2 linked regions of the Rhodoligotrophos defluvii genome follow. The protein of the gene in region 2 interacts with the protein of the main gene of each other region in a pairwise test. Links are inferred from orthologs where the notes say so. Each region holds a gene or a part of one and is shown on either strand. Other genes may lie near its edges.

Evidence for each region.
Region 1: the proteins of rplK (region 2) and E4P09_RS23150 interact in binary tests that used the Escherichia coli proteins (3 or more experiments, as listed by UniProt). The link is inferred for Rhodoligotrophos defluvii from one-to-one orthologs.

Annotation. Positions count from the first base shown.
Region 1 is NZ_SZZM01000007.1:122,455-132,216, reverse strand. The notes cover bases 4,092-7,065. They hold E4P09_RS23150 (50S ribosomal protein L11 methyltransferase), read right to left. Parts: upstream 6,040-7,065; coding sequence 5,143-6,039; downstream 4,092-5,142. Other genes in these bases: E4P09_RS23145 (hypothetical protein), read left to right, coding at 6,635-7,065; E4P09_RS23155 (DUF1127 domain-containing protein), read left to right, coding at 4,809-5,048; E4P09_RS23160 (aminopeptidase P family protein), read right to left, coding at 4,092-4,155. In the rest of the region: E4P09_RS23180 (AAA family ATPase), read left to right, coding at 1-283; E4P09_RS23175 (ATPase), read left to right, coding at 392-1,255; E4P09_RS23170 (AzlC family ABC transporter permease), read left to right, coding at 1,349-2,020; E4P09_RS23165 (AzlD family protein), read left to right, coding at 2,017-2,319; more of E4P09_RS23160, read right to left, coding at 2,335-4,091; more of E4P09_RS23145, read left to right, coding at 7,066-7,300; transcriptional repressor LexA, read right to left, coding at 7,977-8,684; recombinase RecA, read right to left, coding at 9,124-9,762. UniProt on the Escherichia coli protein: Methylates ribosomal protein L11.
Region 2 is NZ_SZZM01000013.1:465-3,385, reverse strand. The notes cover bases 1-2,761. They hold rplK (50S ribosomal protein L11), read right to left. Parts: upstream 1,715-2,761; coding sequence 1,286-1,714; downstream 1-1,285. Other genes in these bases: secE (preprotein translocase subunit SecE), read right to left, coding at 2,400-2,597; nusG (transcription termination/antitermination protein NusG), read right to left, coding at 1,854-2,384; rplA (50S ribosomal protein L1), read right to left, coding at 581-1,282; rplJ (50S ribosomal protein L10), read right to left, coding at 1-190. UniProt on the Escherichia coli protein: Forms part of the ribosomal stalk which helps the ribosome interact with GTP-bound translation factors.

The sequences.
Region 1 (9,762 bases), on a different replicon or contig from region 2:
CATCGACGTGCATTTCCCCGGCCTCAAGGGCCGGCTGGTGTCCGATGCGCTCACCACCTTCTATAACATCCGTCAGGTGCCGGGCCTCAAGAAGAAGCCGTCCACCTCCGAGCTTCTTGATTGGCTCAAGCTTCTGCTGAATGAGGACGTAAGCCCCGACACCCTGCGCGAGCAGGATAGTCGCAAGCTCATCCCGCCGTTGCACGGCGCGCTGCTGAAGAACGAGCAGGACGTGCAGCTGTTCGAGCGCCTTGCCTTCCTGGGCCGCCGCGAAGGACGCTGAACGCCCGGGCCGACCCTGCAAGATCTGCCCACCCTATCCGACACCAGGAGGCTTGACCTTCCCGCCCGCACCGCTAAGGGATGAGAACCATTCAACCCCGGAGCTTCCATGCGATTTCCCTCTGGTTCCGCGTTCCTGGCCGCGCCGGCCAAGGCGGTGACCGTTTTCGGCATGTCAGGGGTTGGCAAGACCCGTATCGGACGCCTCCTGCGCGAGGCCCAGTGGTTTCACTACTCGGTCGATTACCGGATCGCCACCCGCTACATGGAGAACTACATCGTCGATAACGTAAAGCGGGAGGCCATGAAGAACCCGGTGCTTCGCGGCCTCCTGCTCTCCGACTCGATCTATATCCGCTCCAACGTCACCTTCGCCAATCTGGAGCCTTTGTCCGTCTATCTCGGCAAGCCCGGGAATCCCGCCAAGGGAGGCCTTCCCTTCGAGGAATACCGCCGCAGGCAAAACCAGCACCGGCGGGCCGAGATCCGCTCCATGCTCGACGTGCCGGAATTCATCGAGAAGGCTCAGGATATCTACGGCTACAACAACTTCGTGGCCGATGCGAGCGGCAGCCTGTGCGAGGTGGTTGATCCAGACAATCCGGCGGACGCGGTACTGAAGACCGTTTCCGAGGCAACTCTGATGATCTATGTCCGCGGCACCGAGGCGCACGCGCGCATGCTGACCGAGCGGTTCAAGGCGGCACCGAAGCCCATGTACTATCAGGATGCCTTCCTGCTGCGCAAATGGGCGGAGTACAAGACCCTGACCGGCTGCGTGCGTGATGATGACGTCGATCCCGACGGCTTCGCGATCTGGGGCTTCGAGCAGCTGCTGCACCATCGCATGCCGCTCTACCAGCGGATCGCTGACAATTTCGGTTATGTTGTGGAAGCCGATGATGTTGCGGGCATCGGCAAGGCCGACGAGTTCCTGGCACTCGTGGCCGAGACCATCGACAGGCAGGCCTGATCAGGCACTTCTCTCGCTCACCCGCAATGCTGAAGGCTGGCCCCAATGGCAGATAGTTCACGGCGAGGAAATGTACGGGAGTTCTTGAGCGGCATGGCCATAGCCATGCCGGTGGGCATTGCGGCCATTCCTATTGGCGCGATCTTCGGCGCCCTTGCCGTCCAGAAGGGCCTGAGCCCGCTCGAGGCAACGCTCATGAGCCTGCTGGTCTTTGCCGGTGCCTCCCAATTCGTGGCCATCGACATCTGGCAACAGCCTGTACCCTGGCTTCTCCTGGGCGTCACCGCCCTCACGGTCAATCTTCGGCACGTGATGATGTCGGCCTCGATCGGCAGGCATTTCCAGCATTTCGGGCCGGTGGAGCGCTGGATCTACCTCTTCTTCCTCACCGACGAGGTCTGGGCCTTCTGCGAGAAGCGCGCCATGCGGGCTCCGCTCTATCCCGCCTATTTCGCGGGCATAGCCTTTGTGCTGGTGGTGAGCTGGTCCGGATGGACAGCGGCCGGCGCCCTGCTCGGCGCAGCCATGGGGTCCGCCGAGCGCTATGGCCTCGATTTCGTCTTCACGGCGTTGTTCGTCGGGCTGCTGGTGGGGTTCTGGAAAGGCCCGCGGACCGGCATTGTCATGGGCACGAGCGGTGTTGCGGCCGCCATCGCGCACGAGGCGATCGCCGGCCCGTGGTATATTCTGATCGGCGGCTTGGCTGGAACCGCGGCAGGCGCGTTGATGCTTGCGCCGACGCGCCAGCAGGAGCAGCCGTCGTGAGTGTCGACCCACAGGCGCTGCTCGCCATCCTGGCCATGGCGGTGGCCACCTATCTCACCCGCATCGCCGGGCTTGTGGTGCTGCGCTACGTCAGCTTGACGCCGCGCGTGCGTGCGGCTCTCGATGCGCTGCCTGTGGCCGTGCTGACCGCGGTGGTAACCCCCGCCCTGTTCCTCACCGGGCCGGCGGAAACGGCGGCAGGCCTCATAACCATCGCGGCCGCATTCCGGCTGCCGCTGCTGGCCACCATCGTGGTTGGCGCCGTTTCAATCATCGCCATGCGCTGGCTTCTGGGCTAATCCCGCCGAGTAAAACTAGCGCAGCGGGGCGGTGGCCTGGGCCAGCCAGCGCGCCGCATCCGGGTCGAGCAACGGCCCCACCTCGTCGTGCACCCGTTGATGATAGGCGTTGAGCCACGCGAGTTCTCGCTCGTCCAGCAGGTCGGTGGCAATCAGCCGCCGGTCTATGGGCGCAAGCGTCAGCGTCTCGAAGCTGTGCATGGGGCGGTCGCCGCCCGGAATGGGCTCGGGCGCGCGCACCACAACAAGATTCTCGATCCGGATGCCGTACTCGCCTTCCTTGTAGTAGCCCGGCTCGTTGGAGAGGATCATGCCGGTCTCCAGCGGCACGATGCCGGTCTTTGCGATGCGGGCCGGCCCTTCGTGCACGGAGAGATAGCTGCCCACCCCGTGGCCCGTGCCGTGGTCGAAATCGAGACCCGCCTGCCATAGCGCGGCGCGTGCGAAAGCATCCAGCTGGGCGCCGTTTGTGCGTTGCGGAAAGCGGGCCAGCGTGACCGCGATCATGCCCTTGAGCACCCGGGTGAAGCGGTCGCGCATCTCCGCCGTCGCTTCGCCCACGATGACGGTGCGCGTGATGTCCGTGGTGCCGTCCAGATATTGCGCGCCGGAATCGATGAGATAGATCTCTCCTGGCCGGATCTCGCGGTTGCTTTCCCGCGTCACCCGATAGTGCGGGATGGCCGCATGTGGTCCCGCCGCCGAGATCGTGTCGAAGCTGATCTCCTTGAGCAGGCCCGTTTCGCGCCGGAACTGCTCGAGCGCCTCGGCGGCCGCGATCTCGTCGAGCTTGCCCGTCGGCGCCTCACGATCGAACCAGGCCAGAAACTGCACGACGGCGACCGCATCGCGCCGGTGGGCCATACGCGCACCTTCCAGCTCGACCGGGTTCTTGCGGGCCTTCGGAAGAATGCAGGGGTCGCTCCCCTGCACGATCTCGCCTCCGGCGCGTTCGATCAGGTCGGCAATGCGGCTGGCGGTCCAGGCCGGGTCGAGCAGCACCCGCGCATGCCGGCTGCCCAGGGCGGCGAGCGCCGACGAGAGCTCTTCCTGTGGCCGCAAATCGATGTCGCCGGCCAGCTGTGCCCGCACGTCCTCGTCGACCTTGGCGGGGTCGACGAACAGCTCGGGCCGGCCTTCCCGCGGCACGATGGCGAAGGCAAGCGCCACCGGCGTATGGGCGATGTCGGCCCCGCGGATATTGAACGCCCAGGCGATGGAATCGGGCTGGGTGAACACCACCGCGTCTGCGCCGCTCCTGGCAAGGGCTGCCTCGATCTCCGTCCGCTTCTCCGCCCAGCGGCGGCCCGCATATTGGGTGGGATGGGTGGTGAGCGGCGCCGTCGGTTTCGGCGGCTGCTCGCGCCAGATCGCATCGACGAGATTGGCATCCTCGACGGCGACCATCTCGGCCTCCGCGGCGGCACAGGCCTTGGTATAGCGCTCCACCTGCTCCATCGTGAGAAGCCACGGGTCATAGCCGATGCGCTGCCCGCGCTTCAAGGCGCCACGGAGCCACTCTGCCGGTGGCTCCTCCACCAGATGGCGCAGCTCGATGAGGTTTGTGTCGACCTGGTTTCGCGCCTGGATCGTGTAGCGGCCATCGACGAACAGGACGGCCTGGTCCAGCAGGATGACCGCAAGCCCCGCAGAGCCCGAGAAGCCGGTGAGCCACCGCAGCCGCTCAGCATGAGGAGCCACATACTCGCCCTGGTGCTCGTCTGCGCGCGGCACGATATAGCCGTCGAGACCGCGCTGCAGCAACTCATCCCGCAGTGCGGCAATCCGCTCGGCGCTCTCGCGGTGATTACTCCCGCCTTCGAAGCTTTGAAACATGCTGGGCCTCCGGTCCCTTCTGCTTATCCGGAGCCGCTCTATCGCGCAACAGCCCTCCGATTTGCGGGCTGCAGGCCACCATTATGGGCTGCAGATCGGGGCTCCGCCTCCCCGCTCCTGCAGATGTCATGAAGCTGCCATGCTGAAAGCGCAATACTAAAGCTCTTGGATGGGACCGTTTGACATCTATAACGCGAGCTCATAGGCTAATCACAACAGTACCGTGCAGAACGGGAAAGAGCTTCGGTGTCACCGGTCTCGCTCGACCGCCTATCGATTGGGCAGGCTCACATCGGCAGTGCCCCTCGGGTAAGTTAGGCAAATCTATGGCAGACGAGACTGCTTTTCGGCCGTTCAGTTGCGGGGCCGTTTCACGACTGCTTCTAAATTGCGCGAAAACTGCCGTCATGATGATCACCACTCCAACCAGCGGGTGGGATGTTAACGAGGGATTAACGAGACATGCGCGAAACGCAATGCTGCGATGCAAACAAGCCGCTGGCGAGTGCACCATGGCCACGCCTATATAGCGCGTGGAACAACGCGGTGGGGTTCTCTCCCAGACGTGTAGCACCGGGGGCGGTGCACCTGGTCCGCAGCCGAAAGGCCGTTCGCGGATGAGAGACACCGTGCAAGATGCGATGGAGAATGAAATGAGTGTCATCAGTTTCGAAAAGGACCGTTCGGTCAATGGCCGTTCTGTCCGCGCGGGGGGTGCCGAGCAGGCTTCCTCCGGCTTTGCCGGCCGGATCCTGGCCCGTGCGAAGCGTTATCTGGAGCTGTCCCGCGCCGAGCGCGAGCTCGACCAGCTGGACGACCGGCTCCTGGCCGATATCGGCCTCAACCGCGGCGATATTCGCCGCATGGTCTGGGGTACCGAGGCTCAGCGCTAAGCACCGCCGCTAACGGTATCGGATCGCCAGCGCTGAGTTTCTGGTCTGGTGGAGCGGTCGATGCGACCTTACGCCAGGCGGACCGGACACTGGGTTAAGGACAATGCCTCGAAGCACCGCTTCGGGGCATTGTTCGTTTGCGGGGCTTGCCAAGCACCAGTGTCGACCAGCCGTCGATGCGGATCCTGCGGTGCAGCAACAATCCGTGCGGACGATAGGCGGCGAGAATCCGCGCCTCCTGCGAGTGGGTGAAGCCAGAGAGGATCACGCGCCCCCCCGCCGCCAGCAGCGCGCACAGGCCCGGGGCCAGCGCCTTGAGCGGCTGGGCGAGGATATTCGCCATAACGAGCCGGTAGAGGCCGCGGCTGCGGATGAGCGGGTGCGACAGCCCAGGCGCACAGCGTGCCGCAAGCTGGGGGCCGACCCTGCATTTGATTGCATTGGCTGAAGCTTGCGCCACCGCAACCGGGTCGATATCCGTGGCGAGCACGGGCAGGCGGGTCGCTTGCGCATAGGCGATGGCGAGAATTCCGCTGCCGCAGCCCAGGTCGAGCGCCGGGCTCAGCCATCTGCTGCACGGCGCCTGCTCTTTCAAAAGTTGGTCGAGGGCCGCAAGGCAGCCGCTGGTCGTGCCATGATGGCCGGTGCCAAAGGCTAGGCTCGCCTCGATTTCTATCGCCTTTGTGCCCGGCGGCGCGCGTCCGCGATCATGCGCCCCATGAACGAAGAATCGGCCGGCCCGCACGGGGGCCAAGCCCTTTAGGGACGCCGCCACCCAGTCCCGTTGCGGCAGCGGCGCCAGCGACCAGGGGCGCCCCGCGAGCATGGGAACGTCTGCCGTATCCGGTGGGCTTGCAAAATGCGCCTCCACCCGCCAGCACACTTCGTCCGCCTCCTCCACCAGCGACACCGAAACTGGGGCCGGCTCGAGCAGGTCCATCTCATCGGCCAGCCGATGAGCCTCGTCCAATGGCAGATTGCTGACGGTCAACACATGCATCGAGGCGCTTATGGCCCGCCGTTTGGCCTCGATCAAGCTTTCGAAGAGCGCGATGTGGCTTGCCGGCCCGGCGCATGCGCCGCACAGCAGAGCGACAGCTGAGTGCCCGCAACTGGGCCATGCCAAGCTTCCGCAGCATTCAGCTCAGCTTGTTGCCACAGCGCCCGCCGAGATTTTGCCCAGTGGCAATCTCAGTGGAGTGCGAAACTATGCTTGGCTTAATCCCCATCACAGTGTTGGGAAGAGTCATCACGGAGTGGCGGCGCGCGACGGCGCCGGCCGATGAAACACCATCGTGCCGGCAAACCGAAGAGGCCGCGGCCGGCGATGCCGGCGCATGCGGACCGGGGCTCCCGATGTGGGATAAGCTTCCCTTTATCGACATCTGGCCGTTGATCTGATTGGACACGGAGGCTGTACGCGTTCGCCGGGATCATTTTCTTTGATGCCCGGCAACGCGGCTTCGCGTTCCGGGTGTAGTTTGGCACCTGTGGCATCTTTCATGGCCATGGGAGCGATCCAATGCCTTCGCCTTCTTGCCCAAATGGCTAGTTATTGGCTCCCCCCGTCCTAAACGGGAGCGCAAATGATGATGCACCAACTCGCTACAGCCGCGGAGTTGTTCTTTCCCATTCGACTGCTCGTAAAGCTCGGCTTCAGCCTGTTTGGCGGCTCCGACGCCGACCAAGACCACGTGGGCGCGCCAAACGAGACCGCCACCGCCGTCGAGCTTCCGCTTGCCCCGGCGGAACCATCGCATGAGAACGCGATTCCCGAGCAGCTGCCGCTCGTCGCGCCTGCGATCCTGGCAGTCGCCGACGACAGGGCTTTCGCAAACGAAGAAGACGAGACGGCCGAGGCTTTGCCATCCGCAGGAGATGCCGGGATTGCGGAGGCCATGCTCTCCGCGCTGGTCCTATGGTCAGGCCTCGAACCTGAAGAGGAAACAGCTCGGCAGGAAGCGGCAACCACAAGTGCAGACCTGCCCGCCCAGCCTGCGACGGCACATGAAAGCACCGAGCGGATGCCTGTCTATCATCCCCATCTCGAATTGCCGATCAATCCCGCCCTGCTTAAGAAGATTTGCGACGGCCTTCACGCCATCGGCCGCCCTTGTTCGGCGATGGCCCTTGCAAGCCGCGTCCGCACGCCCAAGCAGAACGACGAGAGTGACCTCCGCGAGGAGACCCATGGCGAATTTCATTCCGCTCACGCCGCCGAGGGAACGTCGGATCTCCTGGTTCTCGCCTGAGCCTCGATTGGCGGCGTGACCCCGCGTGGTGCGCTCGCGACCCGCGTTCCCCAAATTGCCTGTTCCCCTCCGGGATCAATTCCCAAAGCATTCTCGAGCGAAGGGGATGCCGGTTCGCGTGAAGAAAATGCGACCAAGCAAGAACCTGAAGCGGTTCCGCGATTCAAAGAAAAGCGGAACAGCTCTAGAACGGGATGATGGTTCGTTGAACCGCCATCCCGCTCCAATCCTGCGAATCCCGCGTTGGGCGTAGTCCTTCTCCGAAAACCAGTGTCCGCGTTCCCCTCGTGGATCTCCGGTTCCCTGGCGCAGATCGTTGGCCTTGCCTGGTGATCACCCCAATGACCACGCCCCGTCGAATTGAGGAGCGTGGGGATGGCCCCGCGCCCCTTCCCTAATGGAGCCGGACTCACACCTCTCGATTGCGCTCGGGGAGTTGAATACGACGGGCGGACTGTGAAGGCTGCTCGGCAGCCCGCATCAGTGTCTGCTTTGGCCCTGACGGCCCAGCGGAGCCAAGCCATGACCTTTTTTCCAACGACACCAGCAACTTGCGTCACTGCCGCGCGCGGCAGTCCACACAGAGGCCATGACGGAAAGCCAGCGGTATCTCGCTACCTCCCTTGAGCACAAGGCATCGCACGCCCCAAAGCTCATAATGCGGCAATCCCCAGCCCTAATACCGCCGGATCAGCGCGACGAGCTTGCCCTGGATACGCACCCGGTCGGGGCCGAAAATGCGGGTCTCATAGGCCGGGTTCGCGGCTTCCAGAGCGATGGAATCGCCCTTGCGCCGAAGCCGCTTGAGGGTCGCCTCCTCCCGGTCCACCAGAGCAACCACGATCTCGCCGTTATTGGCGTGATCGGCGCGCCGGATAAGAACCGTGTCACCCTCCAGTATACCCGCATCGACCATGGAATCGCCTCTGACTTCTAAGGCGAAATGCTCGCCGCTTCCCAAGAGATCGGGCGGCACGGCGATGTTGTGGGTATGATCCTGAATCGCATCGACCGGCACGCCGGCCGCGATGCGCCCCATGACCGGAACGATGGCCGGGGTCAGCGAGTCCTTGTCGCCGCCCGCCGTGGGGCGCACCTTCCCCAGAGATCCTTCGATCACATTGGGGCTGAAGCGCTTGGGTGCAGACGAACCCAGGCTGCCCGCATGGCTATCAGGCAGCCGGACAACTTCGAGCGCCCGTGCCCGGTGCGGCAAACGGCGAATGAAGCCCCGCTCTTCCAGAGCGGTGATCAGGCGGTGAATGCCGGATTTGGACCGCAGGTCCAGCGCCTCCTTCATCTCCTCGAACGAAGGCGGCACACCAGCTTCCTTGAGGCGCTCGTGAATGAACATCAGAAGCTCGTGTTGCTTGCGCGTCAGCATATCAGGCCAATCCCGGCTGGCGAGCGGCGAACGATTTGAAAACGGCCGCCGACTCGAAAGAGAACAAAGACGAAACCCTTATACGCGTTCTATATATGTTCGGCAAGGTTAAGGCGGCGTAAATTTGCAGGCTCGAAGCCTTGAAAGCTGCCCAATCCCGCCCACGGTCTGGCGGCCCCAGCACAGGGAGATCCGCAATAAGGGGCGGGCGGGTCAACCATCGGCATGTCGCAAGAGATCGAGCCGAACCGTCCGGAGCCGATCAGCATCCGCCCGACGCCGGTCGGCCCGAAAAGACCGGCGGTCGTGACATGAGCAACCAACGACCGAAACACAACCACGATCGGGGGCGCCCGCACGGCAGCACCCGACCTCACGAGCATCATCCCGCCGCTTGGACCGGCGTGATCGGCAACAGCCCCAAGCCCGGGCGGGCTGCTCAATCGAGATCGACCGCGTCGCTCTCCTCGCCCCGCAAGAGCGAGCTCGCCACCAGCCCCGCATTGCTCCGGATTGCCTGCTCGATCTGCGCCGCAATGTCCGGGTTGGCCTTTAGAAAACTCTTGGCGTTCTCCCGCCCCTGCCCGATTCGCTCCGAATTATAGGAGAACCAGGAGCCGGACTTCTCGATGATGCCGGCGGTGACACCGAGATCGAGCAATTCGCCCGTCTTGGAAATGCCCTCGCCATACATGATGTCGAACTCCACCTGCTTGAACGGCGGCGCCACCTTGTTCTTGACCACCTTTACCCGAGTCTGGTTCCCCACCACGCTGTCCCGGTCTTTGATCGCGCCGATCCGGCGGATATCCAGACGCACCGAGGCGTAGAACTTGAGCGCGTTGCCGCCCGTGGTGGTCTCGGGATTGCCGAACATGACGCCGATCTTCATCCGAATCTGATTGATGAAGATCACCATGCAATTGGACTTGGAAATCGAGCCCGTGAGCTTGCGCAGCGCCTGACTCATCAGACGTGCCTGCAGACCGGGCAGGCTTTCGCCCATTTCGCCGTCGAGCTCGGCCTTGGGCGTGAGCGCGGCGACCGAATCGATGACCAGGACCTCGATGGCGCCCGA
Region 2 (2,921 bases):
CATCAAGAGCAAGCTTGACCAGGCGGTTCTTCGCGACCTTGAATGTCGCGTTGGCCTCGGCCATACTGCCGCGCAGGGCGTTCATCTGCGCCGCGGTCAGGCCCTGGTAGCCGACCACCACGACGACGCCGGTGGTCTTGAACACCTGGTTGAGCGTGTTGATGAGCTCTTGCTTTTCAGCTCTATCCACTTGCTCTCTCCTCGTGTGCGCTCCATCCCTTTCGGGATATTGCGCGTCCACACTTGCCACCGGTGCCGACCACCACCCTCGATTAGGCTGATGGCCGCCGCCAATGGCGCCCATTGCCTGTCCCGCCATCCTTCGCCGAGAGGGATGCCGCGAAACCGAGGTTCGAACCAATCGAAGGACAAGACACCACCAGATGGTGTGTCCTGATCCGCCGATCAACCCATTCCCCGTCTCATGCAGGAGATTAAGCGCGGACACATCCACGCACCTGCAGTCTCGGACAGGTCTTCCATCCGGCCTGCCGCTCAGCAGCAGAACGGACGAAACGCCTGAACAGATCGGGTCTGGGCCCGACCAGTTCAAGCGAATCTTGTAAACGAACCCGTTCTATTACGCCGGGGCCGTCAAAGTCGCAAGGTCAACCTTGAGCCCGGGACCCATGGTCGAACTCAACGACGCCTTCTTGAGATAGGTGCCCTTGGCGCCGGCGGGCTTGGCCTTCACCACCGCGTCCACGAAGGCGCGGATATTGCCGGCCAGCGCATCCTCGCTGAAGCTCGCCTTGCCCACGCCGCCATGCACGATGCCGGCCTTCTCGACCTTGAACTCGACCGCGCCGCCCTTGGCCGCCTTGACCGCCGCGGCAACGTCCGGCGTCACCGTGCCGACCTTCGGGTTCGGCATCAGGCCGCGGGGGCCCAGCACCTTACCCAGACGGCCGACCAGCGGCATCATGTCCGGGGTGGCGATGCAGCGGTCGAAATCTACGTTGCCGCCCTGGATACGCTCCACCAGGTCCTCGGCGCCGACGATGTCGGCACCGGCGGCCTTCGCCTGCTCGGCCTTGTCGCCGCGCGCGAATACCGCCACCCGCACGTCGCGGCCCGAGCCGTTGGGCAGCTGGCAGACGCCGCGCACCATCTGGTCCGCATGGCGCGGGTCGACGCCCAGGTTGAGCGCGATCTCGATGGTCTCGTCGAACTTGGCGACCGCGCGCTCCTTGAGCAGCTTCAGCGCCTCTTCCAGCGGGTAGGCCCGGTTCCGGCTGAGGCCTTCATTGATCTTGGCAATGCGCTTTGCAACCTTGGCCATGGTTTACTCCACCACCTGCAGGCCCATGGAACGGGCCGAGCCCGCGATGATCTTCGCCGCCTGGTCGAGGTCCCGGGCGTTGAGGTCCTTGAGCTTGGCCTGGGCGATCTGGCGCACCTGCTCCATGGTGACCGAGCCGACATTGGCACGGCCCGGCTCCTTCGAGCCCTTGGCCACCTTCGCCGCCTGCCGCAGCAGGTAGCTCGCCGGCGGGGTCTTGATCTCGAAGGTGAACGACTTGTCCTGATAGACGGTGATCACCGTCGGGCAGGGCGCGCCCTTTTCGAGATCCTGGGTGGCCGCGTTGAAGGCCTTGCAGAATTCCATGATGTTCAGGCCGCGCTGACCGAGCGCCGGCCCGATCGGGGGCGACGGGGTGGCCGAAGCCGCAGGCACCTGCAGCTTGATATAGCCGGTTACTTTCTTCGCCATTTCGTCCTCTCCGCCGGATTATCGCCGGCATTCACGTTGCAGAGGGTGGTGGTGCGGCCCCATGCACTTGTCGCCGCCGCAGGCTGGCGGGGCGATCAGGCCTCCCACCGGTTAACGGGAGATTGAGAGATTGCTTGCGTCAGACCTTCTCCACCTGCCCGAACTCGAGCTCGACCGGCGTTGGCCGGCCGAAAATGGACACGGCCACCTTGAGCCGTGAGCGCTCCTCGTCGACCTCTTCCACGAGACCGTTGAACGAGGCGAAGGGCCCGTCCGACACCTTGACCTGCTCGCCCACCTCGAACATGACCGAGGGCCGCGGCCGCTCGACGCCTTCCTTCACCTGGTGGAGGATGCGTTCGGCTTCCGCATTGGAGATCGGGATCGGCTTGTTGTCGGAGCCGAGGAAACCGGTCACCTTGGGGATGTTGCGGATCAGGTGATAGGCCTGGTCCGTCATCTCCATCCGCACCAGCACGTAGCCCGGGAAGAACCGCCGCTCGGTCGTCACCTTGCGGCCGCGACGCACCTCGACCACCTCCTCGGTCGGCACCAGGATCTCCTCGAAGAGGTGCTCCAGGCCCTGCTGCGCCGCCTGCTCCTTCAGCGTCTCGGCCACCTTCTTCTCGAAGTTTGAATAGGTGTGAACGATGTACCAGCGCTTAGCCATTCTTCCCAGCCCTATTCACGCCCTGATCCCGAGCACGTAGCCCACGGCGAAACTCAAGATCTCGTCCACCACGAGGAAAAAGATGGAGGCGAGCACCACCATGATCATCACCATCGCCGTGGTGATCATCGTCTCCTTGCGCGTCGGCCAGGTCACCTTGGCCAATTCGGCCCGGACCTGCTGCACGAACTGGAATGGATTGGTCTTCGCCATAGTCACTCCACTGCCTCGGCGGCCTTGCGCCACCAGAGGCGTGCTCGCCTTGAATTCCACAAACGCCAGAAGACGCGCTGGGGGCCTCAGCGGCCGCAGCCAGTCGCGTCATTCTGTTCTGGCAGGGGCGGAGGGTCTCGAACCCCCGACCTGCGGTTTTGGAGACCGCCGCTCTACCAACTGAGCTACACCCCTAAACTCTTGACCGGTTCGCGACCGAACCAGTCCGGCTGACGCATCAGCCGGCGCATCCTTATCACCGGATACGCCGGCTGACCAGTCCCAAGTCGGACGGTAGAGGCAGGCCGCTTTGCGCCGCCCTGC